3 regions of the Planctobacterium sp. R6 genome follow, and region 2 is predicted to be linked to each of the others. Evidence: predicted binding sites of a transcription regulator. Region 2 holds the regulator's gene; each other region holds the start of a gene.
What was found. Region 2 encodes MetJ, which represses methionine synthesis genes. Its sites were predicted from a motif close to TAGACGTCTAGACGTCTA; they were not measured.
Positions count from the first base shown of each region.

Region 1: the regulator MetJ is predicted to act here: its motif matches at 6,552-6,569, upstream of metK (methionine adenosyltransferase).
Region 3: the regulator MetJ is predicted to act here: its motif matches at 2,114-2,131, upstream of thrA (bifunctional aspartate kinase/homoserine dehydrogenase I).

Region 1 is NZ_JBVTQY010000015.1:88,512-99,530, forward strand. Features, by position in the region: gene AC0J20_RS11730 (response regulator) at 1-18, shown strand, start outside; gene AC0J20_RS11735 (response regulator) at 107-1,597, shown strand; gene AC0J20_RS11740 (16S rRNA (uracil(1498)-N(3))-methyltransferase) at 1,602-2,330, opposite strand; gene AC0J20_RS11745 (ABC transporter ATP-binding protein) at 2,406-3,287, shown strand; gene AC0J20_RS11750 (ABC transporter permease) at 3,291-4,343, shown strand; gene AC0J20_RS11755 (M48 family metallopeptidase) at 4,370-5,170, opposite strand; gene metK (methionine adenosyltransferase) at 5,289-6,440, opposite strand; gene tkt (transketolase) at 6,872-8,866, shown strand; gene epd (erythrose-4-phosphate dehydrogenase) at 8,980-9,984, shown strand; gene AC0J20_RS11775 (phosphoglycerate kinase) at 10,043-11,019, shown strand, end outside.
Region 2 is NZ_JBVTQY010000031.1:29,563-40,581, forward strand. Features, by position in the region: gene metF (methylenetetrahydrofolate reductase) at 1-751, opposite strand, end outside; gene metJ (met regulon transcriptional regulator MetJ) at 903-1,220, shown strand; gene pepQ (Xaa-Pro dipeptidase) at 1,273-2,592, opposite strand; gene AC0J20_RS17250 (transglycosylase SLT domain-containing protein) at 2,724-4,655, opposite strand; gene fadB (fatty acid oxidation complex subunit alpha FadB) at 4,900-7,050, shown strand; gene fadA (acetyl-CoA C-acyltransferase FadA) at 7,063-8,226, shown strand; gene AC0J20_RS17265 (hypothetical protein) at 8,366-8,512, shown strand; gene AC0J20_RS17270 (VOC family protein) at 8,517-8,918, shown strand; gene AC0J20_RS17275 (VOC family protein) at 8,941-9,357, opposite strand; gene AC0J20_RS17280 (aldehyde dehydrogenase family protein) at 9,375-10,760, opposite strand; gene AC0J20_RS17285 (adenylosuccinate synthase) at 10,818-11,019, opposite strand, start outside.
Region 3 is NZ_JBVTQY010000013.1:39,450-50,468, forward strand. Features, by position in the region: gene thrA (bifunctional aspartate kinase/homoserine dehydrogenase I) at 1-1,847, opposite strand, end outside; gene AC0J20_RS10460 (ATP-binding protein) at 2,347-4,074, shown strand; gene AC0J20_RS10465 (glycine-rich domain-containing protein) at 4,081-4,719, shown strand; gene AC0J20_RS10470 (alpha/beta hydrolase) at 4,770-5,738, opposite strand; gene ybaK (Cys-tRNA(Pro) deacylase) at 5,846-6,313, opposite strand; gene AC0J20_RS10480 (GNAT family N-acetyltransferase) at 6,356-6,856, opposite strand; gene AC0J20_RS10485 (hypothetical protein) at 6,921-7,154, opposite strand; His leader region at 7,400-7,513, shown strand; gene hisG (ATP phosphoribosyltransferase) at 7,557-8,456, shown strand; gene hisD (histidinol dehydrogenase) at 8,459-9,778, shown strand; gene hisC (histidinol-phosphate transaminase) at 9,783-10,877, shown strand; gene hisB (bifunctional histidinol-phosphatase/imidazoleglycerol-phosphate dehydratase HisB) at 10,874-11,019, shown strand, end outside.

The DNA of each region.
Region 1 (11,019 bases), on a different contig from region 2:
GAAAGCGGTATCATTTGATTCAGGGCTTGCTCATTGTTTTTACATCAAATACAGTATTGCCCCTCATCTGACCTGTATAAGTGGTAAGGCCTTGGCATTCTTTGATTTGAAAATCAGAATAATCGATCCTTCATTGCAAAACCGAAATATGTTTAAGGATATTCTGACTCAGATTGGCCAGCCCGATGTGTTGTTACAGTCTGACGCCAGACAATTGTTTAATCGCGATAAGCCATTGCCCTGTGACCTGGTGTTGATCAATGCCGATGTGGGATTTGGATTATCTGCTCCTGATATTATTCGCTTTCTGACGCGTGACAATCTGGTACCGGCCTGGTGCAAATTTGTCATTGTCAGCAGTGACACCTCTTATCAATTATCGGCACCGATTTTCCGTTATTTGCAGACGGAAATACTGCATTTGCCGGTTAACTTTCAAAATATCAGATATCTGGTGTATCGCACTATTACCTCGATTAAGTTGTTTAAGCCTATCTTGGCTAAATTACACAAGATGGCGCCCGCTGAGTTGGTAAAAAAAGTCACGGACATCAACATTAAAAATCGCGATCCGATTCTGGACGATGAGCTACTGGTGATGAAATTGCAGTTGCTGATGCAGGCAAAACAACCTGAATTGGCACTTAAACTGGCAAATAAGATCAAAGATCCCGCCTGTCAATTTCGGGAGTTAGCTTACATCAATTTAGTGACAGGGCAGGATGATGCCATTAATTCGCTGGTGGCTGATGCGCAGAAAAAGAACCGCTTCTTGTTTGGGCGCGTGTATTTGATGACCTATTTAAATGTTGCCGAACGCAATTACCGCAGTGCTTTAAGGTTGTTCCAGCAATTGCCTCTGGAAAGTTTACGAGGCAATGATGCACAAGCTTATGCGTTGTTGTTGCAACAGGCCGAGGGGTTGCAAAAAGCACTGTCGTTTATCAATGGCCGGTTGAGCAAGGCATCCCGAACGTCCATGCTCTACAGCAATCTTATTGCCACTAAAACCAAGCTTTATTTTGTGGCATTGGCCACCGGTGAACTGGATAGCCTGTCCAGGGTGGATGTCTATATGATGTTGCAGGAGATGGCAGATCACAGAATTTGGCAAAAAGGCGAGTTCAAATACTCGGTATATGCACCTTTTCTGGAACTGGGTATGGCATTGCACGAAGGCAAGGCGATCGCAGAAGAGCAATTTGAACTGCTGTTGTTGCAACTGAAAAAACTGGATATGTCTCAGTTAAATGTGTTGCTCTATGCTGCTAACAAACTGGAAAAGCACAATGCCTCCAGAGAAATTCATGAGCGTCTGGAGCAGGTTCTGGCCAAGGTAGAAGTATCACCAGAGCTGATCTCCTACATGATTTTACACAATATTGTGTTAGCCACTTCCATGACCGAAGAACGGCTCAAATTTCGGCTTGAATATCTGGCCCTGAACCATTGGCAAAGTGGCCGATATTATCGGGCGTTGATGCGCTTTAAAGATTTACTCAGTATTTTCCCTGATGCCGAAGACAGTGAACAACAGATGCGCCGTCTGATTAGCGAGTCAGGTTTGACCCGCTACTGGCGTTACATTCGTAGCTAACCGATTAAATGTCACCAAACCCTGCCTGTAAGATGGCCAGGGCCGCGAGTGCGGCTGTTTCAGTGCGCAGTATTCTGGGGCCCATCAGTACTTCTTCATAGCCAAATTCCCGGGCCTGATAAATTTCAGCATCGGATAAACCACCTTCCGGGCCAATGAGCAGACGCACACCTTCAGGTGGCAGTGCTAACTGATTTAACCGCAACTGTGCCTGCGGGTGTAACATTAAACGACACTGATTGGTGGATTGCTGAATCCAGGCCTGATAGGAAACCGGTTGATTGAGTATCGGCAGGGTATTGCGGCCGCATTGCTCACAGGCGGAAATGATAATCTTTTGCCAGTGCTGCTGTTTCTTTTGCCAACGTTCTTCACTGAGCTTTACCGGGCAGCGCTCGGTAATGATGGGCGTGATTTCGGAAACCCCCAGTTCGACAGATTTTTGCATCACCAAATCCATTCGCTCTCCTTTGGACACTCCCTGGGCGAGGTGGGTGTTTAAGGGAGACTCCACACTGAGGCCCAGTTTGGCGGAAACGAACACCGTTGTGGACTTTTTGCTGGCTTCCTGAATTTCGCCGCTGTATTCATTGCCATCACCGTTAAACATCACCACCGGATGTCCGGGTTTCAGGCGTAAAACGTTGGTAATATGAACGGCAGAATCTTTTGGTAACTCAATTTGGGTGTCAGATTGCAAAGTGTCGGGGTAGTATATTCTGGGAATGCGCATGAAATGATTGATTCAGTTTTTTGTCGCTAGTTTATATGAATTTAGTTAGCAATTCAGCGAAAAGGAAATTACTGCATGGCAGTTATGATCGAGGTCAGGCAACTTAGCAAGGCTTTTAATGGTTTGAAAGCTGTAGACAATGTGTCGTTCAGTGTAGAAAAAGGCAAATGTTTTGGATTATTGGGGCCAAACGGGGCGGGTAAGTCCACCACCATTGAGATGATGGAAGGCATCGCCAAACCCGATTCCGGTGAGATTCTGTTCGAAGGGAGTCCATTGAGTCGTGAATCCTTAAAACGCATTGGTATTCAGTTTCAAAATACCGCATTGCAGGATTATCTGACTACGCTGGAAACCATTCGCCTGTTTCGCAGCTTCTATGAGCAAGGTCTGGCGGAGCAGGAAATCATTGAGTTGTGTCAGTTGCAGGATTTTCTCAATCAGGATCACCGCAAGCTCTCAGGCGGACAGCGACAAAGACTTTTGTTGGGCCTGGCTTTAGTCAACGATCCGGATATTTTGTTCCTGGACGAACCCACCACGGGCCTTGACCCACATGCCCGGCGCAATTTTTGGGAGTTGATTCGAAAAATTAAAGGGCAGGGCAAAACAGTAGTATTAACCACCCATTACATGGATGAAGCCGAGTTTCTGTGTGACCATATCGAGCTGATGGATAAAGGCAAAATTATTGAAAAAGGCCATCCCGGGAGACTGTTAAACAAACACTTTTCCGGGGCGCTGATCCGCATTCCAATGCAGCCATTAACAGATGAAGTGATCGGCGCATTGGCACCTGAACAAAACCACGATTTTTGGGATATTAATACCCACGATGTGCAACAAACATTAGCGCAGTTAGTGCAGGCCCAGGTGTCACTGGAGGGGCTTCATGTTAAATCAGCCAATCTGGATGATTTGTTTTTAAAACTCACCGGTCAGCAATTAGGAGATTAAACTTTGAATCATTCTGTGATTGCCGTATGGCGACGTTTTTTTGCATTGTTTAAAGCCCGAAATTTAGAGTTTTTCCGGGATAAATCTTCATTGAGCTGGAACATTGCCTTTCCGGTTTTGATTCTTGTGGGGTTTTCATTCGTATTTGGTGAAGACGACAAGACCCAATTTAAAGTGGGCATTATTGTCGCAGAGTCGGTTTCAGCAGCTAATGCAGATGAGGCGCCACTGTCGGATTTTCTGACATTGCGCTACCTCGAAACGGTGCAGTACACGGCACAAAGCGTGGCGCTGGATAATGTAAGGAAACACAAAATTGACCTGCTGGTGGCGCCGACACAGCGCCGCTACTGGGTCAATGACACCTCACCCACCGGCTATACACTGGAGCAGCTGTTTTTAGCGAAAACCTCTGGCTTTGAACGGGTGGCAATTGACGGCAAAGCGATTCGTTATCTGGATTGGGTATTGCCAGGGATTCTGGGGATGAATATGATGTTTAGCTGTTTATTTGGGGTCGGGTACGTCATTGTACGTTATCGCAAAGCATCCGTTTTAAAACGCCTGAAGGCCACACCGTTAAACCCTATTGAGTTTATTTTAGCGCAGGTGATGTCGCGCTTGTTTATTGTGGTCACGCTGTCAGCCGGCGTGTTTTTAGTGACCGACTGGATGTTCGATTTTTATATGTTGGGTTCGGCAATCGACCTGCTTATTGCGGCCATTCTGGGGGCAATATGTATGATTTCGTTAGGGTTGCTGGTGGCCAGCCGCAGTCGCAGCGAAGAGTTAACCGGTGGCCTGCTCAACCTGGTAACCTGGCCTATGATGATCTTGTCCGGTGTCTGGTTCTCCCTGGAAGGCGCGCCTCAGTGGTTGCAATCTGTGGCTCAGATGTTGCCTCTGACACATTTAGTCGATGCGGCCCGCAGTATTATGACAGATGGGGCTTCTTTGTGGGATTTACGCGTGTCTGTACTGGCATTAACGGCCATGACATTGCTGTTTTTAGCGCTGAGTGCTTTGCTGTTTCGCTGGGAAGGTGACGGGCGCTGACCCGTCACCTGATATGTGAAGGTAGCTTAACTCTGTACGCAGTTGGCTTTTTCCGGCGCCATTTTGTACAGCGCATTGGCATTCGCCATATTTTTTTGCAATTGTTTGATACGTGTTGACGGAGCAGGGTGAGTGGAAAGAAACTCCATCGGACGATCACCGCCTGCGGCTTTTTCCATGTTTTGCCAAAGGGTAACTGACTCACTGGGTTTAAACCCTGCCTTAGCCATTAAGTCCAGACCGATATAGTCGGCTTCTGACTCATGAGTGCGGCTGAATGGCAATTGCAATCCTACCTGGACCCCCAAACCTATTGCCGCCATGATTTCCTGATTGTGGCTGACTTCATTAGTGCGCAGTAGTTGGTTGGTTACTTCCATACCAACACCCACTAAAGTGCTTTGCGACATGCGTTCGTTACCGTGCTCTGCAATGACGTGGCCCACTTCATGGCCGATAATGGCGGCTAACTGATGCTGTGTTTCTGCAACTTTCAGTATGCCGGTGTAAATTCCAATTTTGCCGCCTGGCAAAGCAAACGCGTTTATCTGCTCATCTTCGAATACCACGACTTCCCATTCACCGGGAAACGTGCTTTTAGGTACCTGTTTAATGATGTGATCTGCAACGCAGTGGACATAGGCGTTTTGTACCGGCTCTTTAGATACCTTGGCCTCTGATTTGAGGCTGTCGAAGGCTTGCACGCCCATTTCGTTTAACTGATCAGAGGAAAACAATTTTATGGTGTTTCGCCCTGTGGGTGATTTGGCGCAGGAAAAGACTAAGCTGCTAAGCAGAACAGCGATTGACAGTCGTCTGAAGGACATACACTAAGCTCCATGTAAAAAAATCGTCAACAGGTTCTCATTATAAACACAGTCTGACATTTAGGTATAAAAAAAGGCTCAACAACGAGCCTTTTAGGAAATGAAATAGAAAATACCTTTACAGGTTGACCGCGGCGCGTAGCTCGTCGGCTTTGTCGGTGGCTTCCCAGGGGAAGATATCCCGACCGAAGTGACCGTAAGCTGCTGTTGCCAGATAAATAGGGCGTTCCAGATCCAGCATTTTGATCAGGCCATAAGGGCGTAAATCAAAGTGTGCTTTGATCAGGTCAGTGAGTTTGCTGTCGTCAATTTTACCGGTACCGAAGGTATCAATGCTGATGGAAGTGGGCTCTGCCACACCGATAGCATAAGACACCTGGATTTCGCACTTATCGGCTAATCCAGCGGCCACAATATTCTTTGCTACATAACGACCCGCATAGGCTGCTGAGCGATCGACTTTAGACGGATCTTTACCTGAAAACGCACCGCCACCATGTCTGGCCATACCGCCGTAGGTGTCTACGATGATTTTACGACCCGTTAACCCACAGTCTCCCATTGGACCACCGATAACGAATCGGCCCGTTGGATTGATATAGTATTTGGTTTCAGCGTTTAGCCATTCTGCCGGAAGCACGGGTTTGATGATTTCTTCCATTACCCCTTCCTGCAGCTCTTTCAGGCTCACAGAATCACAGTGTTGAGTAGACAACACCACGGCATCAATACCAACAGGTTTGCCATTTTCATACGCAAACGTTACCTGACTCTTGGCATCAGGACGCAACCAGGGAAGGACATTGTCTTTACGCACTTCAGACTGTTTTTTAACCAGGCGGTGGGCATAGGTAACCGGCGCAGGCATTAGCACATCAGTTTCATTACTGGCATAACCGAACATCAGGCCCTGATCGCCGGCACCCTGATCCTCGGGACGGCTTCGGTCAACGCCCTGGTTAATATCCGGGGACTGTTTTCCGATGGTATTGAGCACTGCGCAACTGTCGGCATCAAACCCCATATCGGAATGAACGTAACCAATCTCGCGTACAGTTTTGCGGGTTAAATCTTCAATGTCGACCCAGGCGGATGTTGTAACTTCGCCACCGACCATGACCATGCCGGTTTTTACATAGGTTTCACAGGCCACACGGGCTTTAGGGTCTTGTTCTAATATGGCATCCAGTACCGCGTCGGAAATCTGATCCGCGATTTTATCCGGATGACCTTCAGAGACTGACTCTGAAGTAAATAAATGCTTTGCCATAGGGATTCCTGATTCTGTCGTTATCTGATTCTTTTAAATGAATTTTAACTAATTCGTTTTTTTACAGTGGCAAGTGTACTGGAAAAAAGGAAAAAATCCATTGTTTACTTCTAGACGTCTAAATGTCTAAATGTAAGCGTTTGAAAAGTAAGCATATTTATATTTTTTATTCTTCTTCCGGGAACAAGGCAGCCAAGATTTTTTGGCGCCTGCGGGTTTTTTAGGGCCCGCTTTTCAGTCCGTCTGAGTTGTAAACAAAACAAGGGGTAAAGTCCCTTGCTGTACTTTGTCTATATCGGCACTAGAAATAAAAGTAATAAAGAAAGCCGAATTGATTAGGGAATATCGTTGCATCGATTGTCCTCCTGGGCCAGAATATGCCTCCCAAACCGCTATGCCAGCGGTGCTATAGCTTGCGAACAGGAGTAATAATGCCAACGCGTAGAGAATTAGCCAATGCTATCAGAGCATTGAGTATGGACGCCGTACAACAGGCGAAATCAGGTCATCCAGGTGCCCCTATGGGCATGGCAGATATTGCCCAGGTACTCTGGGGTGACTATTTGCAGCACAATCCTGCGAATCCCGACTGGGCAAACAGAGACAGATTTGTTTTGTCCAACGGCCATGGCTCTATGTTGATTTACTCATTGTTACACCTGACGGGTTACGCATTGCCAATCGAAGAGCTGAAAAACTTCCGTCAATTGCACTCCAAAACGCCTGGTCACCCGGAATATGGGTATGCGCCGGGCATTGAGACAACAACAGGACCTTTAGGTCAGGGGATCAGTAATGCCGTGGGTATGGCAATTGCTGAGAAAGTACTGGCTGCTCAGTTTAACCGTCCAGGCCATGACGTGGTCGATCACCACACCTACGCGTTTTTAGGTGACGGTTGCTTGATGGAAGGTATTTCTCACGAAGCTTGCTCCCTCGCTGGAACACTGGGCCTGGGTAAGTTGGTGGCTTTCTGGGATGACAATGGCATTTCCATTGACGGTGAAGTAGAAGGTTGGTTTACCGATGATACACCGGGGCGTTTTGAAGCCTATGGTTGGCATGTAATTCGCGCGGTTGATGGTCACAGCCCTGAGCAGATCAGCACCGCTATTGAACAAGCTAAAGCAGAAACAGACAAACCCACACTGATTTGTTGTAAAACCGTGATTGGCTTTGGTTCACCTAATAAAGAAGGGCAGGAGTCCTGCCACGGTGCACCACTTGGTGACGATGAAATTGCCTTAACCCGTGAGCGTCTTGGTTGGAATTCACCGGCATTTGAAATCCCGACTGAGATTGCTGCACAGTGGAATGCGGTTGAAGCAGGCAAGCAAAAAGAAGCTGCCTGGAATGAAAAGTTTGCTGCTTATAAAGCGGCTCACCCTGAGTTGGCGACGGAATTACAGCGTCGTTTGAATAACGAATTACCGGCCGACTGGCAGGCGCAGGCTGAGGCCTATATCGCCGATTTGCAAGCCAATCCTGAGAAAATAGCCAGCCGTAAAGCATCGCAAAATGCGTTAAATGCCTATGGCCCAATTTTACCCGAGTTGTTAGGTGGCTCTGCCGATTTGGCTGGCTCCAATCTGACAATCTGGTCTGGCAGCAAAGGCGTTAGCAAAGAAGACGCCAGTGGCAATTACCTGTACTACGGTGTGCGTGAGTTTGGTATGTCTGCCATTATGAACGGTATTACCTTGCACGGTGGCTTTAAGCCTTACGGCGCCACCTTCCTGATGTTTATGGAATATGCCCGTAACGCAGTGCGCATGGCGGCACTGATGAAAGTACCTTCAATTTTTGTATACACTCACGACTCCATTGGTCTGGGCGAAGACGGTCCCACTCACCAACCGGTAGAACAATTGGCTTCCATGCGTTTAACCCCTAATTTGGTGAACTGGCGTCCTTGTGATCAGGTTGAATCTGCGGTGGCGTGGAAAGCGGCAATCGAGCGTCAGGATGGTCCATCCTCGTTGATCTTTAGCCGTCAGGGACTGGCGCAAATGGCGCGTACACCTGAACAGGTTGCAGCTATCGCTAAAGGTGGCTATATCCTGAAAGACTGTGACGGTACTCCCGAAGTCATTTTAATTGCGACAGGCTCTGAAGTAGAGTTGACGGTCAACGCGGCACAAGCGTTAACCGAATCAGGCACAAAGGTACGTGTTGTGTCTATGCCTTCTACTGATGTTTTCCTGAACCAGGATGCAGCGTATCAGGAATCTGTTTTACCAGCTGCTGTCACTAAACGGGTTGCAGTTGAAGCCGGTATCAAGGATTACTGGTTCCGGTTTGTTGGACTAAACGGTCGCATAGTGGGTATGGACACCTTTGGTGAGTCTGCACCGGCGGGTGATTTGTTTAAGCATTTCAACATCACCAGCGAAGCGGTTGTTGCGGCAGCAAAAGAAATTCTGTAACCCGCTCAGAAATTCAATTAATTGCAGTTAAAGCAGGTCTTCGGACCTGCTTTTTTGTTGGAAATGATGTAGTATCTCCGGGTTTTCAAAAAGGGGTAGATTCAGGAACCAACATGATAAGAGTGGCCATTAATGGTTTTGGTCGAATTGGCAGAAACGTACTACGCGCTTTGTTTGAAACCGGACGTGATGCCATTATAGAAGTTGTCGCCATCAACGAACTGGCAGAGCCTGAAGGCATTGCTCACCTCCTCAAATACGATACCTCCCATGGTCGCTTTAGATTCCCCGTCACTCTGAACAATCGCACTCTCACCGTTGCCGGTAAAGCAATACAATTACTGAATCACGCCAACATTGAAGACCTTCCCTGGCAGGCACTGGATGTGGATTTGGTGCTGGAATGCACCGGTGAGTTTAGCGACCGGGAAGACGGCGAAAAACACATTGCCGCAGGCGCTAAAAAGGTACTTTTTTCGCAACCCTGTAAGGCTGATATGGATGCCACGGTGATTTTTGGAATTAATGATCACCTGTTAGAAAAGCAACATCGTATTGTATCTAACGGCTCCTGTACTACCAATTGTATTGTGCCCGTGATTCAGGTGCTGGATGACCACTTTGGAGTTGAAAGTGGCACTATCACTACGATTCATTCTTCTATGCACGATCAGCAAGTTATCGACGCTTACCATCCTGATCTGCGCAGAACCCGCGCCGCCTCCCAATCCATTATTCCGGTGGATACCAAACTGGCGTTGGGGGTAGAGCGGATACTGCCTAAATTTGCCGGGCGCTTTGAAGCGATTGCTGTCAGGGTTCCCACCATCAATGTTACTGCCATGGATTTAAGTGTCACCCTTAGTCAGGATGTCAGCATTAAAACCGTCAATGCAGCACTGGAATCGGCGCGAATAGGCCGCCTGGAAGGCATTTTATCCTATACGGAAGAACCCCTGGTTTCCTGCGATTTTAATCACGATCCGCACTCCTGTATTGTGGATGGTTCGCAAACCCGGGTGAGTCATAAAAAACTAGTAAAAACCCTGGTATGGTGTGATAACGAATGGGGCTTTGCCAACCGAATGTTAGACACCAGCCTGGCGATGATGCAATAACGCAAATAATAAAGATGCATTATAAAACTGAATACACACAACTTTGGAGACTACGAACATGTCCATTATCAAAATGACCGATCTGGATCTCGCTGGTAAGCGAGTATTGATCCGGGAAGATTTAAACGTTCCGGTAAAAGACGGTAAGGTAACTTCTGATGCCCGCTTAAAAGCGGCGTTACCAACGATTGAGTTGGCTCTGAAAGCCGGTGCCAAAGTGATCGTGATGTCGCACCTGGGCAGGCCGACAGAGGGACAGTACGAAGAAGAGTTTAGCCTGGCGCCTGTGGTAAATTACCTTTCGGACGCATTGAGCAATAAGGTCAGATTAGAAAAAGATTACCTCAATGGCGTTGAAGTTGCTGACGGGGAACTGGTGGTATTGGAAAATGTTCGCTTCAACGTCGGTGAGAAAAAAGACGACGAAGTGTTATCAAAACAATATGCCGCGTTGTGTGATGTCTATGTCATGGATGCGTTTGGTACTGCGCATCGCGCGCAGGCTTCTACTCATGGTGTTGGCTTACATGCACCGGTTGCCTGTGCCGGGCCATTGCTGGCTGCTGAGCTGGATGCCTTGGGCAAAGCGCTGCACAACCCTAAAAAGCCGATGCTGGCTATTGTGGGGGGCTCAAAGGTCTCGACCAAACTAACCGTGCTGGAGTCTTTATCCAGCAAGGTGGATCAACTAATCGTCGGCGGCGGTATCGCCAACACCTTTATTGCCGCTCAGGGGCACAATGTCGGTAAATCGCTATATGAGGCCGATCTAATACCGGAAGCCAATCGTTTACTGGCAACAGCGCAGGCCAATGGCGGAGATATCCCGGTGCCGGTGGACGTGATTGTCGGTGATAAATTTGCGGAAGATGCTGCTGCGCATTTGAAAGACGTTGAACAAGTTACCGATGAAGATATGATTTTTGATGTCGGGCCAGAAACTGCGGGTCGCCTCGCTGAAATGATTAAGGCCGCAGGTACTATTGTGTGGAATGGCCCTGTTGGGGTATTTGAATTTGACCAGTTTGGCGAAGG
Region 2 (11,019 bases):
GCAGGTTGCGGGTAGTCTGATCATCATCGTCCAGACCTTCAAACATGTGATGCAGCCAGTTAGGCACATGTACATTGGTAAAACCGGCGAAGCGTAACAAGGTTTTATAATTGGTTACCGGCAGGATACCCGGCACGATATCGATATCAATACCGGCGGCTGCGGCGCGATCTCTGAAACGCAAAAACACCTCGGCGTCGAAGAAAAACTGAGTGATAGCCTGAGTTGCACCGGCTTCAGCCTTGCGTTTCAGATTAAGCAAATCAAATTGCGAATTAGGGGCATCGGGATGGGTTTCCGGATAGGCTGCCACAGAAATGTCAAAGTCAGCCACTTCCTTGAGTAATTTCACCAAATCAACCGCGTAGGAGCGGTGCTCAGTTGAGCCTTCGGGTAAATCGCCTCGCAGCGCCACAATCCGACGAATGCCCGACTCCCAGTAATCCTGCGCAATTTGCACCAGTTCTTCCCGTGAAGCGTCCACACAGGTTAAATGCGGGGCTGCATTGATACCCTTTTCGTTTTGAATGCGCTTAACCACTTCGTGAGTGCGATCCCGCTCACCACTGTTAGCACCATAGGTAACTGACATAAACTTGGGATTAAGCGGCGCTAAGCGCTCTACAGAATTCCAGAGAGTTTGTTGCATGGCTTCAGTTTTAGGTGGGAAAAACTCAAAAGACACCTGAATATTTTTGATTTCAGACAAAGTCTGATTAAGAGCATCTATGCCCTGCGCGTACGAAACCATGTTAACCTTAAGCAATTTAGACGTTTAGATGGCTAAATGTAATTAAACACCGTCTGGACGTCAAGCAGTTTAGCCATCTAATATTGATTAGTTTCCCAGAGTCATTAGAATTAAAGCTTCTGACTCATAATCATTAACAGGGTTTCCCACCATGGCAGAATGGAATGGTAACTATATAGATCCGTACGCAGAACACGGAAAAAAGAGTGAACAAGTTAAAAAAATAACGGTTTCTATACCGCTCAAGGTATTGCAGGTACTCACTGACGAGCGTACCCGACGCCAGGTTAACAACCTGAAACACGCCACTAATTCGGAATTATTGTGTGAAGCCTTTTTGCATGCGTTTACCGGGCAGCCTTTGCCCAACGACAATGATTTAACCAAAGAAAACGCCCATAAGATTCCGGAAGAAGCCAGACGCATCATGGCAGAAAAAGGCATTGAAATTGAAGAGGATGAAGATTAAGCCGGTAAATTGAAGGAGCCGCGTAGCGACTCCTTGCGCTAACTCATAGCGTTTAGTTCAATCCCCCTTCACGGGTCATGTTTTCATTTCTGTCAGCGTGGACAATCACATTATCTTCAATGCGAATTCCGCCGTAAGGTTTTAATTCTGCCACTTTATCCCAGTTGATATATTTAGATTCCGGGGTGCTCCGTAAATCCGCCAGCAGACTATCAATAAAGTAGAGGCCGGGCTCAACCGTAAACACCTGATCGGCTTCAACTGTGCGTGTGCAACGCAAAAACGGATGTGCCTCAGGTGAAGGTTTAGCCGTGCCGCGATCATCCGCCATGTGCCCACCTACATCGTGCACCTGCAATCCCAAAAAGTGACCTATCCCATGCGGGAAAAAGGTGGAAACGATGCCTTGCTCCAGGGTATCGGCGCCACTCAGGTTAACGATGCCAAAATCTGACAACAACTGCGCTACCTTTTCGTGGGCTTTAAATTGCAGATCCGCATATTCAATACCGGGTTTGAGCATATCAATCAGATCCAGGTTTACCTGATCCATGTGCCGGATCAGATCAGCAAACTCCCCATCCTGCTGAACATAGGTACGGGTGATATCTGCCGCATAGCCATGATATTGCGCACCAGCGTCAATTAAAAAAGTACGACTCTGTTGCGGTGCGTCGATATCCCGCACGCTGTTGTGCAGGATGGCGGCATTTTCATTCAGGGCAATAATACTGGGATAGGGCAATTGCTCATCGGTATGGCGAGTCGCTGCCAGGTAGGCGAGATGAATATCCAGCTCGCTTTTGCCCGCTCTGAACGCCTGTTCTGCGGCCCGGTGGCCCTGGATAGCGATCTTGTTCGCCTCACGCATACAGTACTTTTCATAATCGGTTTTGTAAGCGCGATGATAGTGCAGATAATGTAAGACCCGATCCGGATTAACATTGCTAAATCCCAGTGCACTGGCCACTTCCAGATATTCGCCGAGATAGGCGTGCTTTGCTTTGTCGTAAGGCAGGTACTTTTCCACCGCATTGGGTTTCGCCAGTAAATGGATATCGAATTCGTCAGTCCAGAAGTCGTTCGGCTCTTTAGGCACTTTGTGCCAGAAGTCCACCGGCAAATAAAACACCAGCTTCGGCTTTGATTCGCCATCCAGAATTAACCAACAGTTGGGGTTATCAACCACCGGCAGCCAGGCTTTAAACAGGGGAGAAACGGCGAACGGATAATAATTGTCGTCCAGAAACTTGATTTTGCCCTGTCCGGAATGAATCACAATGCCATCAAGCCCTTCGCGCTGCAAAGCCTCACGGGTACGTGCCTGCATCACGGCGATGTGTTGTTGAAATTGGGCTTTGAGTTCTGACATAAAAGGCGGCTCCTTCTTATAGGGTAGCTTCTGCTACGAAACGAATGAGGAATAATAAATGATGGTATCTCGCCATCTCCGGAGTGTAAATGTTACAGCCCAAAGTCGTTGCCATTAAATATGGTTAACTGTCAGGTTCCGGCTCCACCTATTGTCATCTGGGCATAATCTTTAAAGTAATTATATTCATTGCCCAATAGCAGGTGATAAATCTGTTTATAAGCCAGCACTGCCTTTACGTAATTGCGGGTTTCCCGGTATGGGATGTTCTCAATCCAGATATCTGCTGCCATAGACTGACCTTCCGGCACCCAGGTTTTCACCCGGTGCCAGCCGGCGTTATAAGACGCTGTCGCCAGTACAATATTTTTATCCATGCGCTGCATCAGGTAATTCATATATTGAGTGCCCATATCCAGATTGAACTGCGCATCGTACAGTTGTCGGGCGCGAATTTTGCGCTTTTCCATGTATTGTACGGTACTGGGCAGCACCTGCATCAACCCGTAAGCACCTGCTCCCGAACGGGCATCCGGTTTAAATGAACTCTCTCTTCTGGCAATGGCAAAGGCCCAGGCCGGGCTGATGTCATTGCGCTCTGCGCTGGCCATCAGATCCGATTTATAGGCCAACGGAAATCGTTTTTCTACGTCATCGAGATAACCGGAGTTGGAAAAGGCGTGAATCGCCTGATCGTGCCAGTCCCACTGACTGGCGAGCGCAGCTGCCAGTTGCTGAAGCTCAGTAGGCAACGTCGGGATCAACATATTCCATTCACGACGAGCTGAGGTTTTGCGCTCCAGTTGAATAAACTCAACTATGCGCTGCATAGCAGGTTTGGCCATTAGTTGCCTGAACTGAGTTTCCTGTTGTTGGTAGGGGCGGTTTTGTAAATTCACTTCCATGCCCAACTTACCGCTGGCCATAAAACCATAATAATGACGATTCTGCGCCAGCTGGGTGAACAATCTGTTTGCAGCGTCCTGATTGCCGAGTAACTCCAGGGAGCGTGCTTCCCAATACTGAAAAATCAGATCCTGGGTCATGCCATCCGGGATAGCCCTCAGTACTTCCAGCGCATGGTGCCAGTTTTGCTCCCGCAAAACGTGAGTTAAATGCCAGAGGTACACGTCTTCTTCCTGCAAGCCGCTGGCTTTTTCCAGCCAGCTTTCTGCCTGCGGGTGATTTTTTGAGGCCAAAGCGATAGCAAAACGCTCAGTAATCGCTTGCTTTTGCTCTGCACTGAAAGAGAACTTACGGGCATAATCCCGCCATGTCTCCAGTGCCAGTTCCGGATCGCGCCAGATCAAACGGCGTAATCCATAGGTAATAATGCGCGTTTCAATAGCTGGGCGTACGCCGGTAAACTTCGACTGTCGCGATAGCATGCTGGGCGAACGGCGCACCGACAACCACAAATCCGCCAGATATTTTTCTGACTCCGGCAACAAACGCTTTAAATAGGGAATAAGGGTGCTGTTGCCGCCATCAGCGGCCAGCTCGATGCGCTGTAATACAATGTCTTTACTTCTTCTGCCGGCATCCCGCCATTGGTCAAACAAAGGATCACATTCATTGGGTTGTGATTTTCCCACCAACCACAGCGACTGAATTTCTTCCAGATAGGTGTCCAGCCCCTGTCTGGCAATATCGAAAGCGATGCGTTGACACAAGAGCGCAGTATCACCCACCTCGGCGTAATACTTTAAATACAGATCGTCGCGGTTTTGACGAGCGAGGTGTTGCAACCATTTCTTGCGCAATGGACGTTCCATTGGCGTGTCTACGTATTCTGTCAGAAACTCCGCGATGGCATTTTCGTTGGAAATATAGGGGTAACGTAACAGCGTTTTGTAGGTAACGTAGGGCCACAGCGGATAATCTTTGAGGTTTTGTTTTAGTAGTTTGTACTCACTACTATTTGGCCGGTGTGCGATTTGTTCAGCACGTTCAAACCACTCCCGCAACTGCTCAGGCGCAACCGCCTGCGCTGCACCTTTGACAGAGACCAGTAAAAACATCGATACAGAAAGTAAAAAAACGCCCTGTTTTATTGCACGCATTGACTACCTTTTTTGTCGTATTCTCTCTATCTTTAGCCTTCAGACTGCGAGCAAATTCGCGGCCTTAGGTAACGGCTTTTATACCGTTCGAAACAAAATGAAATTAAAAATTCAAACAATTGTTTGAATTTAGGTTGAAATTTAACATTTCTTCAACAACAATGTTGCCACCCTACATCAGACCGTGCCAGTGATTTTTTGTTTCAATCTGGTTAAAGGCTCTGAAAAAGCACAGGAGAAACCAATGTTATTTGAAGGCCAATGCCTACAAGCCAGCCTGAATGAAAATGGTATCGCAGATATTGTTTTCAATGCGCAAGGCTCCGTCAACAAATTTGACCAGCAAACTGTATCAGAATTAAATGAATTGTGTGCTGCCATAGAATCTAACGCTGATATCAAAGCCGCCGTGGTGCGTTCCGCCAAGTCCACCTTTATTGTCGGTGCCGATATTACCGAGTTCACCGGTTTATTTGCAGAGCCCGAAGAAACGCTGCTGCAATGGGTAGCCAATACCTCCAAAGTATTTGACCGTTTTGAAGATCTGCCCTTCCCTACTGTTGCCGCCATTAATGGCTTCGCGCTGGGCGGTGGCTGTGAAATGACGCTGGCCTGTGATCTGCGGGTTGCAGACAGCACTGCCGCCATCGGCTTGCCAGAAGTTAAACTGGGCCTGATGCCTGGCTTTGGTGGTACTGTGCGTTTGCCACGGGTTATCGGTGCCGATAACGCCATGGAGTGGATGACCACAGGTAAAGACCGCAATGCGGAAAAAGCCCTGAATGAAGGTGCGATTGATGCCGCTACCGCACCAGAGCTATTGGTGGCGGTTGCCAATCAGATGGCCGCCGATGCAGCCGCCGGAAAGATTGACTGGCAGGCGCGTCGCACAGCGAAAAAATCGCCTCTGAAGCTGAATCGCAACGAAATGATGATGAGTTTCGCCACTGCCAAAGGCATGGTATTTGCGCAGGCAGGTAAACATTACCCGGCACCGCATATGGTGGTAGAAACCCTTGAGAAAGCCGCTACTTTGGATCGCGAAGGCGCGTTGAAGCTGGAAAACGAAGGCTTTGTAAAACTAGCCAAATCTGAGGCCGCTACGGCCCAGGTAGGTATTTTCCTGGCAGACCAGGTAGTAAAAGGCAAAGGTAAAAAGCAGGCCAAACAAGCCACTAAAACCTTTGAACAGGCAGGTGTGCTGGGCGCTGGTATCATGGGCGGTGGTATTGCCTACCAGTCTGCCGTTAAAGGCACCAAGACCATCATGAAAGACATCGCAGAGCCAGCATTAAAACTGGGTCTGGATGAAGCCAGCAAAATCCTCGATAAGGGTATGCAGCGAGGCAAAGTCAACAGCAAGAAAATGGCGGCGACTCTGAACAACATCGTACCAACTCTGGACTACAAGGCGCTGGAAAACGTTGATATCGTCATCGAAGCTGTAGTGGAAAACCCCAAAGTTAAAGGGATCGTATTAAAAGAAACCGAACAGACCGTGGCCAAAGATGCCATCATTTGTTCCAACACCTCGACGATTTCTATTAACGCACTGGCAGAAAACCTGGAAAACCCGGAGCGTTTCTGCGGTATGCACTTTTTCAATCCGGTCCACAGAATGCCGTTGGTGGAAATCATTCGCGGGGAGAAGACCACGGATGAAACCATCGCCAACGTGGTGGCCATGACCCTGAAAATGGGTAAAACCCCGATTGTGGTCAACGACTGCCCGGGCTTTTTAGTGAATCGCGTGTTATTCCCTTATTTTGCCGGCTTCAGCAAGTTACTGCTGGACGGTGCTGACTTCGTAGCAGTCGATAAAGTAATGGAAAAAATCTTCGGTTGGCCAATGGGCCCGGCTTATCTGCTTGACGTTGTGGGTATCGACACCGCCGACCACGCCGCAGATGTTATGGCTGACGGTTTCCCTGAGCGCATGAAGAAAGTGGATAACGACCCAGTGACCCTGCTGTATAAAGCGGAGCGCTATGGTCAGAAGAACCAGAAAGGCTTCTACAACCACGGTCTGGATAAGCGCGGTAAACCGCAAAAAACGCCAGCGGAAGAAGCTTACGAATTGATGAGCGCGCATGTGGCTGACAAGCGAGACTTTGAAGCTGACGAAATCATTGCACGTCTGATGATCCCAATGGCCAATGAAGCCATTCGCTGCCTGGAAGAAGGCATTGTAGATTCCGCCGCTGAGGCCGACATGGCCCTGCTTTACGGCCTGGGCTTCCCGCCGTTCAGAGGCGGCATTTTCCGCTACATCGATACCATGGGTGTTGCCAACTTTGTGGCACTGGCAGACAAGTTTGCCCACCTGGGTGAAGTGTATCAGGTGACTGAAGGCACTCGCGAAATGGCCAAAAACAACCAGAAATACTGCGGATAAGGGGGAACTATCATGAAAGAAGTAGTAATAGTAGATTGCATTCGTACCCCTATGGGGCGCTCTAAAGGCGGTGTATTCAGAAACGTTCGTGCTGAAACCTTATCAGCTCATCTGATGAATTCACTGTTAGCCAGAAATCCGGCCTTAGATCCGGCTGATATCGAAGACATTATCTGGGGTTGCGTACAGCAAACCAAAGAACAGGGCTTTAACGTCGCCCGTAACGCACAATTGTTAACTGACATTCCGCGTCACGTGGCAGCAGTCACGGTTAACCGTCTGTGCGGTTCTTCTATGCAGGCACTGCACGATGCAACACGCGGTATCATGACAGGTGCTGGCGATGTGTACCTGATTGGTGGTGTTGAACACATGGGCCACGTGCCTATGAACTTTAACGTAGACTTCCACCCAGGCCTGGCAAAATACACTGCCAAGGCCTCAGGTAGCATGGGCTTAACTGCCGAGCTGTTAGGCAAACAAAATGGTATTTCCCGTGAACAACAGGATGCCTTTGGTGCCCGCTCTCATCAGAAAGCCCACGCTGCAGCGTTAGAAGGCCGCTGGGACAACGAAATCGTTGCCACTGAAGGCCACGATGCCAATGGCGCTCTGGTAAGCGTCACCCATGATGAAGTAATCCGTCCGGAAACCACAGTGGAAACACTCGGAGGCCTGCGCCCGGTATTTGATCCAGCTAATGGTACGGTAACCGCCGGTACCTCTTCTGCGATCTCAGACGGTGCCTCAGCCATGTTGGTAATGTCTGCTGATAAAGCCAAAGCATTGGGCCTAACACCCAGAGTGAAAATCCGCGCTATGGGTGTGGCGGGTTGTGATGCGGCAATCATGGGTTACGGCCCGGTACCTGCCACTCAAAAGGCACTTAAACGCGCCGGTATGGATATCAAAGATATTGAACTGGCAGAGTTTAACGAAGCGTTCGCAGCACAAGCCCTGTCCTGTATCAAGGCACTGGGCCTGATGGATAACTACGACGAGATGGTTAACCTCAATGGTGGTGCTATTGCACTAGGTCACCCACTGGGTTGTTCCGGTGCGCGTATCAGCACTACCTTAATCAATCTGATGGAAGCCAATGACAAATCTGTCGGCCTGGCCACCATGTGTATTGGTTTAGGACAAGGTATCGCCACCATCTTTGAACGGGTCTAAATAAACCGTTTCCACAGCAAAGGGCAACTTAGGTTGCCCTTTTTTATGCCTGCTGAAAAACTGTACTTTAGTACAGGTGAATTACATTATCTTCTGCTGTAACTTGCATCTTATGGTCTTTCCAATGGTACGTAACACAATGAAAACACTCACCGTAACACAGCGAAAAATGGTTTATTTTCTGATGGCATTCTTACTGATTGTTGCCTCATTCAACAACCTGAGCAGTTTTGTTGTAGCTTTTATTGATGGATTTGTTCAGGGCTTCAATGCGGCAATAAGCTAACGTTATGCTTACAGGAATAAATCACATCACCTTTTCGGTGAATTGTCTGGATACTTCCCTGCAATTTTACAGCGATGTACTTGGGTTTAAACCTGAAGTCAGTTGGGATAAGGGGGCTTATCTTTCATCACCCGGGATTTGGTTGTGCTTGTCTCTGGGGCAAGCCAAGCCCTCACAAGATTACTCCCATCTGGCCTTTTCAGTTACCGAGGGGCAGTTTGACGGCCTGAAACAAAGTATCTTAGCGGCGGGATTCGGCACCTGGCAAGATAATCGCAGCGAAGGAGACTCCCTGTATTTTCTGGACCCTGATGGCCACAAGTTAGAGATACATTGTGGTGATCTGCAACAGCGTCTGGATGCTTTAAAACATAATCCTTACAAAGGACTAAAGTGGTACGAATAATCGCGCCAAATTCGTTAAAAAATTAAGTGGCAAACAAATAGGCCTGGTCTTTAAACGATTTAAACTCCAGGCGATTGCCGGAGGGGTCTTTAATAAAAAAAGTGCCTTGTTCGCCTGGTTTTCCGGCAAAGCGGATGTAGGGTTCCAGAACAAATGGTACCTGCTTAGTCTTAAGGCGAGTCTGCAGTGCCTGCCAGTCGTCCCAATCCAGCACTAATCCAAAATGCGGGACGCCAATGTCCTTGCCGTCCACCAGATTAATGGTTTCGTTGAGTTGCATACTTCTGTCTAAGTGAGTCACCAACTGGTGGCCCCAAAAGTTCCAGTCGATCCAGTTGCTGGAAGAGCGTCCTTTTTCACAGCCCAGAATCTCCCCATAGAAGCTCTCAGCGGCCTCTAAATCGTGGACAGGAATGGCAAGATGAAACGGGTTCAGCATAGTTTTACCTTTACTACTCAGGACAGCATTTTTAACATTTTAAGCTTTTTATCGGTGTAGGGTGGATAACGGACATCTACATCCAAGGCGAAGCTACGCTCCATCACCGCTTTTAAATGACTGAAGGTGTCAAAACCCGCCTGACCACAATAACTGCCCATGCCGCTGGTACCGACTCCGCCAAACGGCAGGTCCTGGTTGGTCATAAACATCATGCCGTCATTCACACAAACGCTACCAGCACTGGTTTGTTGCAGTACGCTTTGAGAAACGGATTTATCTTTACTAAATATGTACATGGCCAGAGGTTTAGGCCGCTGATTGATAAAATGCACGGCTTCATCGAGCTTGCGATAAGTCAAAATGGGTAGGATCGGACCAAAAATTTCCTGCTGCATGAGCGGTGACTCCGGATCCGGTTCAGCGACCAGGGTTGGTGCAATAAAACGACTGTCCTGGTCACCCACGCCGCCCGACAACACCGTCTGCCCATCCAGCAAGCCCATGATCCTCGACCAGTGACGCTGATTGATTATACGCGCATAATCGGCACTTTTACTGGCATCTTCGCCATAAAATTCCTGCATTTTTTGCTGCAACTTAGCGATAAAAGTCTCTTTTACACTCTCATCCACCAGCACATAATCAGGTGCGACACAGGTTTGCCCGGCATTCATCCACTTACACCAGGCAATGCGGGCAACAGATACATCCAGATTGGCGCTTTTATCCACGATGCAGGGACTTTTTCCTCCCAGCTCTAACGTCACCGGTGTGAGATGCTCAGCCGCCGCTCGCATAACCACTTTACCGACAGCTTCGCCACCGGTATACAGGATGTGATCAAAGCGCTGTTGCAACAGCGCTGTAGATTCTTCTACCCCCCCTTCGACCACCGCTACTGCGTCGCCGTCCAGATATCTGGGTACCAGTTCCGCCATAAGCTTTGACGTATTCGCTGCCAATTCAGAAGGCTTTAAAATGGCACAGTTACCGGCAGACAGCGCAGCGACATAAGGGGCAATTACCAGTTGCCAGGGATAATTCCAGGCACCAATAATCAAAGCCACACCCAGAGGTTCTGGTTGAATGTAGCTCTTACCGGGCATAGCCACTAAGGGCGTTTTGACTTTGCGAGGTTTCATCCATTTTTTCAGGTGCTTAATGGTATGGTCCACTTCCGTAGCAATATAGGAAATTTCAGCACTCCAGGCTTCAAGCTGACACTTGCCCAGATCGGCCAGTAAGGCGTCACGAATTTTATCTTCGTTATCCAGTGTCATCTTCTTCACTTGCTGCAGTTGCTGAATACGCCATTGCAACGAGCGAGTCTTACCTGTGGCATAGGTATTGCGCAGGCGATTTACTATATCGGGAATGGTATTTAACGTTTTCGCGTCCATCGTAGCTCCTGAAAAACCAACTTAGAGCAAAAAGCCGCTAACAAGCGGCTTTTTTAATTAGGCATCATAAGGATGAGTTAAAATGATGGTCTCATTTCTGTCAGGTCCGGTAGAGACTATATGTACCGGCACACCTGTCACTTCTTCAATGCGTTTAATGTAATCTTTCGCCGCTTGGGGTAGTGCGTCAATTGTTTTTGCACCGAAAGTATTATCTGACCAGCCCGGCATGGATTCATACACAGGAGTAACGGCTTCA
Region 3 (11,019 bases), on a different contig from region 2:
ACCGGTAAGCCTGCGCCTACCGTGGTTTCATAGAGAAACTGACGATTGTTCTGACGTGCCACCTCTCTTAGCTTTTTGTAAAAAGCCAGGTCTGATGTATTGGCCTTTTTGTTGGGTGTCACTACGTGAAAACCGGCTTCCATAAAATCGATGTACTGCTCAGCAATATCATCACTGGTGGTGCAGTCGATGATCACCGGGTTTACCAGACTATTGTCATGTGCAAATCGCTGTAAGGTTCTGACATCCAGATTTTCTTCACTGGCTTCCAGTGCTTCACGCCAGCCATTCGCCAGATCAATACCGCCCTCTCTTAACAGCAAATTACGACTGTTAGCGATACCATAAACCCGCAGACTGATATCGCGCTTTAACAGCGCGGCTTGTTGTTTGCTAATTTGGTTAAGTAGTTCCGCGCCCACGGTGCCACACCCCACCAAAAAAGCATCAATGGTGTGGAGGTTAGAGAAAAAATTCTGATGGATCACCTTCACTGCCTTTTTCGCTTTTCTGGCTTCGATAACCGTTGAGATAGAACGCTCTGATGACCCCTGGGCAATGGCCACATTATTCACCCTGGCCTGCGCCAGTGCGCTAAAGAAGCGGGCAGCCAAACCTTTAGTGTGACGCATACCATCGCCAACCAATGTCACAATCGCCAGGTTTTCCTTGGTTTGAATTGGCTCTAACAGATGGTTGTCAATTTCCAGAGCAAAGGCATCTTCCAGTACATTTCTGGCCCGCTCCTGATCTTTACCCTGAATACAAAAACTGATGGAGTACTCAGAAGAAGACTGCGTGATCAGGCTGATAGAAATATTGGCGTTGGAGATCACTTCAAAAACCCGTGCAGCCATGCCCACCATGCCTTTCATACCTGGCCCGGATATGTTGAACATAGACATGTTTTCCAGTAGGGAAATACCCTTAACCTGGACCCATTTCTCACTGGCTTCATGGCTGATCAAAGTGCCTGGTGCCGCAGGATTCAGGGTATTGCGGATAAGGCACGGAATGGAGTATTGAGCGATAGGACCAATGGTTTTAGGGTGTAATACCTTGGCACCAAAGTAAGATAACTCCATCGCTTCCTGATAGGTCAGCTTATCAAGTAGTACTGCACCTTCTACCTGACGCGGGTCTGCGTTATACACACCATCAACATCGGTCCATATTTCGCAACACTCAGCGTCAATACAGGCAGCTAAAATGGCAGCAGAATAGTCAGAGCCATTGCGCCCCAGAGTGACTTTTTCTCCGGCATCATTTGCCGCCACAAAGCCAGGCATGATCAACAAACAATCTTTATCGGTATTGAGCTCGGCAAAACGGGCGCGGCTGGCGCTAAGGTCAGCGATAGAGTCCAGGTAATCGCCTTCTGCAACAACATACTCTACCGGGTCAATAATATGGTTTTTTACCCCTGAAGCGGTCAGGATTTGGCTGAATATGTTGACACTGACATATTCACCCAGACTCAAAATTTGTGCGGTGATGGCGGCCGGACTGGCATTGAGTAAAGCAATGCCTTGTAGATGCTTTACCAGACCATTGAGTTTTTCGGTAATCAGGGTGTTAAGTGCTTGATAATTGAAGTTGTCGAGAGAGTCATTTAAGTCGGAGGCGATACTGGTGAGGGTTTGTTTTAAAGCGGCAAATTCCACCTCGTAATTCTCACCCTGCTCCGCTTTGTGACACAGCGTCTCCAGTGTATTAGTGACGCCTTTCGGAGCTGACAATACCACCCCCGCACCTGATTCTTCATGTGCCTGCAGACTGATATCCCTGACACTCAGATATCTGACCGCATCCGCCAGCGAGGACCCACCAAACTTCAATACTTTCATTTTACACTCCGCTTACCGCTTTTTTACCGATTTAACTTTTGACTCCGACAGAGTCTCTAATTTTGAAAACCTAAAAAAAAAGCCCGTTTCCTGGTAGGTCACGGGCTTTTGCTATTCTTATGCTTGCACTAGCCAGTGACCCTCTCCGTGGAGATGGTGCCGGTCATAATAATCGTCATCATAATGCTGGTGATAAGGTGCATGTGAGTCTTCCGATTGAGTGCCTGTGCAAGCTTATTTATTGAACTTGAGATGAGATTGCCATCTAGACGTCTAAATGTCAACAGCCATTTTTTGACAATTTTGCGAAAGTTAAGACTCGCTTCAGTTTTGAATCCATTTTCCTGCCATCAGATAGCGATAAGATTTTCTTTTAAAGACAAAATATTTGCTATTTACCAGTATAAATAGTAAACCCAGTGTACTACTCGGTTTTTAAGTGCTTCGATATCTCAAACTTTACAGCGAAACGTTAGCAAGAGAGTCTGAACTATAAACAATGTTTAACTTCAATGTAACAAGACCTAACTCATTAAACAAAAGCCAGTTACCACAAATATCGTATATCCCCCGAATAATTGGTTATGTAATCATGGGGATTATGATGCTGGCGGTATTTTACCCTGTAGAATCTTTCAATGTGGTAATAGGGTTAATAGCTAACTGTTTAGTCTGGCCTCATGTTGCACGTCTGCACAGTAAACTCGCTGGCGAAACCCGGCAATCAGAGCTGATTAATCAACACTGCGATGCCTTTTTTTATGGTTTATGGTCTGCAGTAGTAGGGTTTCAATTGTGGATAGTATTCGCATTATTAATTGTAACTTCGTTAAATAGCCTTATCGCAGGTGGATTAAAAAATTACGCTATCGCTATCCTGCTTATGTTGCTGGGAATGCTGTCAGGTGGATTGTGGCTTGGGTTTGAATTAATTGAGTACACCCCTTTCAGTGGAAAAGTTATTGCCGCCACGAGTATTTACCTCTACTGCTGTAATGTCGGATATTTCAATAGTCAATCCACAAAAATCATTAATCGCTCCAGGAAAGAAATAAAACGGCAAAATCAAGAGCTGAAAAGCGCATGGCTTAAAGCTGAGGAAGGTTCCAGAGCAAAAAGTGAATTCCTGGCTAACATGAGCCATGAAATTCGCACACCCATGAATGGAATTTTAGGGACACTGCAGTTGATACAGCGAGATTTGCAAGATAAAACGTTGCAACCACTGGTGTCCAAAGCCCTGTATTCGACCAAGTCGCTGTTAACGATTATTAATGACATATTGGATTTTTCAAAAATAGAAGCCAATAAACTCTCGCTGGAAAGCGCACCGTTCTCAATGGTGGAAGTGGTCGATTCGGTGAGTGCAGATTTAACCCCTGCCGCCGGCAAAAAGGGTCTTCAGCTAAAAACGGAAATAGTGCCCGGATTCCCTGATGGTTGGTTAGGTGATTCTGTCCGGGTCAGGCAAATATTGCTTAACCTGGCATCAAATGCGGTCAAGTTTACCCATGAAGGCAGTGTCAGTATTGGACTCAAAACCGTGCAGCAGCAAGGCAATATGGCTATCCGATTCACGGTTTCAGACACGGGTATTGGCATGAGCGAAGCTGCACAACGTAAGATCTTCGAGCGTTTTACTCAGGCCGATACCTCAACCACCCGAAAATATGGCGGTACCGGATTAGGCATGTCGATAACCGTCAGCCTGGTACATTTAATGAATGGCGAGATCAGTCTTGATAGTGATGAAGGCAAGGGAACATCGGTACAGGTTACCCTGCCATTAGCACAAACTGACCTGCAAACCGCTGGCAATGATGAAACACCGACAGGTATTCCTGATCTGAGTGACGTTCAGGTGCTGATAGCAGAAGACAATGAAATTAACCAGGCTATCATAGAATCTATGCTGGAAAAGACCGGCGCCGCCCTTACCCTGGTTGAAAATGGCAGGCTGGCTGTGGAGGCTTTCAAAGCCCAGCAGTTTCACATTGTACTCATGGATATTCAGATGCCCGAAATGGATGGCATTGAAGCTTTCAGTCAAATCCAGCAAATTAACCCCGAAGTCCCGGTTGTTGCTCTGACAGCCAATGTCATGGCAGATGACATACAGCGTTATCAGGCATTAGGCTTCGTGAACCATGTGGGCAAACCCTTTAATATGGACTATCTGTATCAGGTGCTCACGACAAGTCTGACAATGTCTGAACACAGAAGGTAAAGTGCAATGGCGCAATTTCTCATTGTGGCGTTTATCGTCATTGTTTGTCTGACTGTCATTGCCATAGTCAAAAACGCGCGTCGGCTCAAAAGAGAAAACTTAATCGATAATTTTGAATTTCCCGCCAGCATCGCACAGAAAGTGAATGACAAATACCCGCACCTGGATTCAGCAGAGGTTGATATGGTGATGGATGGTCTGCGCGGGTATTTTCATATTTGTAATATAGCCGGTCGAAAGAGGGTATCCATGCCCTCCCAGGTGGTTGATGTAGCCTGGCACGAATTTATTCTCTTTACCCGGTTGTACCAGAATTTTTGCTCGCGCAGTTTTGGCCGCTTTTTACATCACACACCCGCTGAGGCCATGAAATCTGCCACAGAAGCACAAAAAGGCATAAAAACCGCCTGGCGTATCGCCTGTTTCAGAGAAAACATCCAGCCCAAATCCCCACACAAACTGCCCTTGTTATTTGCCCTTGATGCTAAACTGAATATACCCGATGGCTTCAACTATGCCCTTGATTGTAGCAAAGCGGGCAGGCACCCTTATTGCGGCTCACATATCAGTTGCGGTAGTGGTTGTGCAGGAAGTTGTTCAGGAGACAACAGCGGATGCAGCAGTGGCTGCGGAGGTGGCGACTGAAGGCCCAGGCTGCATCAGTCAAACCAATTTTTGGCTTTTTCGAAACCGGATTATTGCAACAACTGTAAAAACAATTCAGGTTGTTCAATCATCACCAGGTGCTCCTGACTTTCCAGTACCAGCAGCTGTCTGTGGTTGGCTTTGGTCAATGCTTTGTAATGAGCCCGCGCATCTTTACGCCATTGTTGCAAACCTTCAATGGCTTCAGCATCATCACTGCGGTTGATATAGCCCTGTTCAAAATCAGTATCAACAATCACAATTGCTGTTTTTTCCGGCCAGGTCAGCTGGCTTGCTGTCTGCAGATCCTCGCCATAAACCGCTATCTCCTGAAATAAGTTCACCTGATTCGGGATCTGCTCACGGGCCTCCATAATCTGCTGCAGCCAGCTTTGTTGCGCTTCGCTCAGATTCGGAGCCAATTGCTTGATGTGTTCCAGTTCAACGGTATTCTTTTCCTGTACACGCGCAATATATTTGCCCTCAGATAGAAATTCAGCGTACTTTTGCTGGTTTTCAACAAAAGGGCTGGCATCGGACTGATAACGTGCCACAGAAAACTCGGTTAATACATCCGGGTCCACCAGTAACACCTTCTCAGGAGACCACTTAGGGTAATCAGATAACAGTTTTAAAACCGTCATATTGGATGAAGCAAAGGCCAATATCGAAAACTGCTTAACCCTATATTCTTTGAGTGCGGTATCAACCTGGCTGGCAAAAGCGATATAACCAAGGCCCGGCGATTCACTGCCCAAACCGATTGCCGGTCTGTCGATGGCCAGAACGTTAAATTGCTTTTGCAGTAACGGGGCTACAGTTACCCACCATGCGGCATCGGAATTCCAGTGATCATTTGGGCCTGAAAGTAATACCACCGTGTTATCCGATGGTTGAGAGGCTGGCCAGTAAAATGTTTGAAACTGCTGTTCGCCATCGGAGAGTACTTTTTTATCAGACGAGGCGAAACTACACATAGTCACAACGAGTCCCAATAACAGAAAAATTGAACGACACATTCTGTTGCTCCAGTTATTTTTCGGTCATTTGTGACATAGCCAACAATAAAATCAAAGTCTCAAACGGTCAGCGTCATACTTTTCCGACAAATGACATCAGACAGGCGTTATTGTTGTACATCTGAAAAGCGAGCATTCAATAATTTGGCAAGGTCACCAGGGGATAATTCAATTTCAAGGCCGCGCCGTCCGGCACTGATATAGATGCTTTCCTGCGATTCAGCGGTGCTGTCGATAACAGTGAATAATCGCTTTTTTTGTCCCAGCGGGCTGACCCCTCCCAGGACATAGCCGGTTGCACGTTCCACTTCGACTTGCTCCGCCATTGCCGCCTTTTTAGCCTGACAGGCTTTAGCCATAAGTTTCATACTCAGCATCGAGGATACCGGTATTACCGCCACGGCCAAACGGCCATTGTCCAGTTTAACCACCAGGGTTTTAAATACCCGATTTTCGGCAACACCTAATTTTTCAGCCGCTTCACCACCCCAGGATTCGGCTGCTGTATCATGTTGATATTCGTGGATTTTGTGCGCTACTCTGGCCTTTTTAGCCAGGTTAATTGCTGGGGTCATGATCTTCCTTAATATCTTCGAGATAAGGTTTAAACAGAATTATCAGGCAATCGCCTTTTCATATTGGTCACGGCGGATTTTTAACACGTAGCAACTCTCACCCTGAATTTTTTTGCTTTCAACAAACTTAAAGCCCAGACGGGCATAAAATCGCTGAGCTTTGATATTGTTGGCTATCGGATCCACCAGCAAGGCATGCACATCCGGATTAGCAAAACACAACGCCATGGCAAGTTGCATCATTTGAGTACCGTAACCTTTATTGAGATTCTCCGCTTCTCCAATCCAGATATCAATAGCCCTTAACCTTCGAGAGACATTACCCCAGCGGTGTGCTTCATCGTCATAAGGATCGTAAATTTGCAAAAAACCAATAGGCTGACCATCTTCTTCTGCCATGAGTTGCTCGCGCCACGGTGGTTTGCGTTGCAATTCTTTTTGCCAGTTATAATTGGCGTCTGAGCCCGCATCCACCACATGGGCCTGTTGATGCCACCATTGTAACACCTCAAGGTCTGCTATCGAGGCTGGCCGTAATTGCATGAATATTCCTGGTTAAAAACAACGCGTTAATAACCCAAGTATTGACGATATCAGAGAATTTGCATTACACATAGTCATCAAAGTGCTTCTGACCATCTTTGTCCTTGTATAATCCAGGAGAATCATCTTCCTCAACGATTTTTTGTTTGTGATTAACTTTGGCCGATAATTGTTTCTCTTCGTCATTTAAAGGCCGAAAGCGAGCTTCCTTGTCAACAGGCTTAACGTTTCTTGGCTCGGGCTTGTAGGGAACCCGGCTCAGTCTGGGCAGAATATAAAACAACATATCCCCGGCCATAACATCGCTCCTTTACAATAAGCTTACTTTCTATATCGGTCATATTTCATACAAATCAAGTGTAGAGACCTGTTTTATTCCCGTTTTTGTTTAAAACTTGTATAAAAGATACGATTTTGGAATACCCGTGCGTAAAACAGGCGATTGCATTTTGTCAGAATGTTCGTTATTGTTTTTCACGAAATTTATTACAGCTACCTATTTGGAAAGAATTACCGAATTATGTTTAACCTGAAAGCCTACTCTCACCACCATCATCCAGCGTGACCTTTCAGGTTTATGCCGGAAGGTCTATATGATTGCCTTCCGGAGACTAAATTTAATTGCCCCCGGAAGGAGACTTTCGGGGGTTTTTTCGTTTTAGGGGCCAAACTTTTTAGCATTGATTAACAGGAATGAACCATGACAGATGCCAAAAGACTCAGAATTGCAGTACAAAAATCTGGACGACTTAGCGAGAAAAGTATCAGTTTACTCAAAGCCATTGGCGTGAAACTGGCAATTCAGGATCGTTTGTTAATGGCGCATTCCACCAACATGCCTATCGATCTGATGCGGGTGCGCGATGACGACATTCCCGGTCTGGTGATGGATGGTGTAGTTGATCTTGGCTTTATCGGTGAAAACGAGCTGGAAGAAAAGATGCTGGAACGCCAGTCCGCCGGTAAAAACTACAAATACGAAGTATTGCGCCAACTGGACTACGGTGGTTGCCGTTTATCTATTGCGGTGCCCAATGAGTTTCAATACAACTCGGTGAACTCACTTGCCGGTAAAACGGTAGCAACGACCTACCCTTACCTGCTGGAACGCTTTTTTAAGGAGCAGAAAGTGGATGCCACCTGCGTCATGTTGACAGGCTCAGTAGAAGTGGCACCGCGAGCCGGGCTGGCTGATGCTATCTGCGATCTGGTTTCTACCGGTGCCACACTGGAAGCCAATGGTCTGAAAGAAGAGGAAGTCATCTTCCGCTCCACCGCAACCTTAATTCAAAGACCGCAACCGTTAAGCACTGAAAAGCAAAACCTGATTGACCGACTACTGCCCAGAATCAATGGTGTAATGCAGGCAAAAGAAAGTAAATACATCATGTTACACGCCCCGATTGCCTGTATTGAGGAAGTGAAACAATTGTTGCCAGGCTCTGAAGATCCAACCGTACTGCCATTGGCCGGAAACCAGGAAAGCGTAGCCGTACACGTAGTCAGCCCGGAAAATCTGTTTTGGGAAACCATGGAGCGCTTAAAAGCCCTGGGCTGTCGTTCTATCCTGGTGATGCCCATCGAAAAGATGATGGAATAACCATGTCAGCAATCATGCCAAACCTAATCGACTGGCAACAGGCTGGTCCACAACAGCAACAGACGGCCCTGGCTCGTCCGGTAGCCAGCAATGCCGACAATGTCAGAGTGGCGGTTGCACAGATACTGACCCGCATCAAAAACGAAGGAGACACTGCTCTAAAGCAGCTAACTCTGCAATTTGATAAAGTGCAATTGCAATCGCTGCAACTGAGTGCCGCTGCAACGCAGGCATTAGCCGACAAACTCGATGCTAAGGTGCAAAAGGCCATTGATGTGGCCTATGACAACATTCTGAAGTTTCACCAGAAACAGGCTTATCAGGACTTCGCTACAGAGACATCACAGGGAGTAACTTGTGAACTGCGCTACGCTCCGATAGAGGCCGTGGGTCTGTACATTCCCGGTGGTACAGCGCCCCTGCCATCAACCGTATTAATGGGGGGCGTTGCTGCCAAAGTGGCCGGATGTGAAAAGCGTATTCTGTGTACCCCCCCCAATCAGCAAGGCGAAATCCATCCCGCGATTGCCTATGCCGCTTTGCGCTGCGGTATTACAGAAATCAATCTTGTGGGCGGCGCTCAGGCCATCGCCGCCATGGCATTTGGTACTGAGACAGTCAGCGGCGCTGATAAAATATTTGGCCCGGGCAATGCTTTTGTGACTGAAGCCAAGCAGCAGGTGAGCACCCTGCCCGGTGGCCCAGCAATTGACATGCCGGCCGGCCCGTCAGAAGTATTAGTACTTGCCGACAATACCGCCAATCCAGATTTTGTGGCTTCTGATTTGCTGTCTCAGGCTGAGCACGGCACAGATTCCCAGGCCATCCTGGTGTCTGACAGCCAATCGCTTATTGAAGCAACACAACAGGCAGTTACCCAACAATTGCAAACCTTGAGTCGCAACGAAATTGCCACAGCGGCAATGCAAAATGCCCGCTACATCCTGACCGATTCGGTGGCAACCTCAGTTGCTGTGAGTAACCTGTATGCGCCAGAACATCTGATTGTACAAACTCAGGATGCCAGAGGGTTATTACCCGCCATTAAAAATGCTGGCTCTATATTTCTTGGGAAGTGGTCACCTGAATCAGCGGGTGACTATGCCAGCGGCACTAACCACGTATTGCCTACCTACGGCTATGCCCGCAATTACTCCAGTCTGGGCGTCGCCGACTTTTTGCGACGTTACACAGTACAGGAATTGAGTTTTGACGGACTGCAATTAATTGGTGACGCCATCATGGACCTGGCCGATGCAGAAGGTCTGGATGCCCACAAAAATGCCGTCGCCATACGCTTAGCGGCTCAAGAGGACAAGTAACCTCATGGACAAACAATTTATCGATAATTTAACCTGCGACTTCGTTCGGGATCTCACTCCCTACGAGTCAGCCAGACGTTTATTCAGTGGCGGTAATGATTGGCTAAATGCCAACGAGTCGCCCTTCAGCAATGATTTTAGTCTCGATACACAGCGCTTTAACCGCTACCCTGACTGTCAGCCTGAATCCGTATTAAACGCCTATGCACAATACGCCGGTTTAGACAAAGAACAGGTTCTGGTGTCTCGCGGTGCTGATGAGGGCATTGAGCTATTGATCCGTGGCTTTTGTAATCCGGGCAAAGACAGCATATTAATCTGTCCGCCAACCTATGGCATGTATGCCATCAGCGCCCAGACCTTTAATGTTGATGTGCAAAAAGCCCCGTTAAACAGTGACTTTAGTCTGGATCTTGCGGCACTGGAGAACATTGCTCAGTCAGGTAACTTACCAAAACTGGTATTTTTGTGTTCCCCGAATAACCCGACAGGGACAGTGATCCCACAAAATCAAATTCTGGCGGTGCTGGAGCTGTTTGCCGGAAAATCACTGGTGGTGGTTGATGAGGCATACATCGAATTTAGTAAAGATCAAACCCAAACCCGCTTATTAGCACAATTTCCGCATCTGGTAATTTTGCGCACCCTGTCAAAAGCATACGCACTGGCGGGGATCCGCTGCGGATTCACTCTGGCCAGCAACGACATCATCAAAGTGTTACTCAAGGTTATCGCACCCTATCCGGTGTCAGATCCCGTGGCCCAGATAGCCAGACAGGCGTTATCCAGCTCAGGCGTCGCATTGATGCAGGAGCAGGTAAGTTATCTGCAAAATGAGCAGGAATGGTTGCGCACGCAACTGGCAAGCCTGCCGGGTATGCAACTGCAAGGTGACAACAAGGCTAACTTTTTGCTGTATCGCTGCCAGAGAAAAGACGCTCTGATGCAATACCTGGTGCAAAATGGCGTGCTTATCCGCGACCAGTCAAAACAAATTTTATTACAGGATTGCCTGCGCATCACAGTGGGTAATCGCGAAGAAAACCAGCGTCTGGTGGCGCTTATTCAACAGTTTTATCAAGAAGGACAAGCCGCATGAGCCAGCAAGCTATTTTATTTATCGACCGGGACGGCACGTTAGTAGAAGAGCCGCCCATCGACAAACAGTTAGATACCCTGGAAAAGCTGGTGTTTGAACCCAATGTCATTCCGGCACTCCTAAAATTACAGTCTCAGGGGTT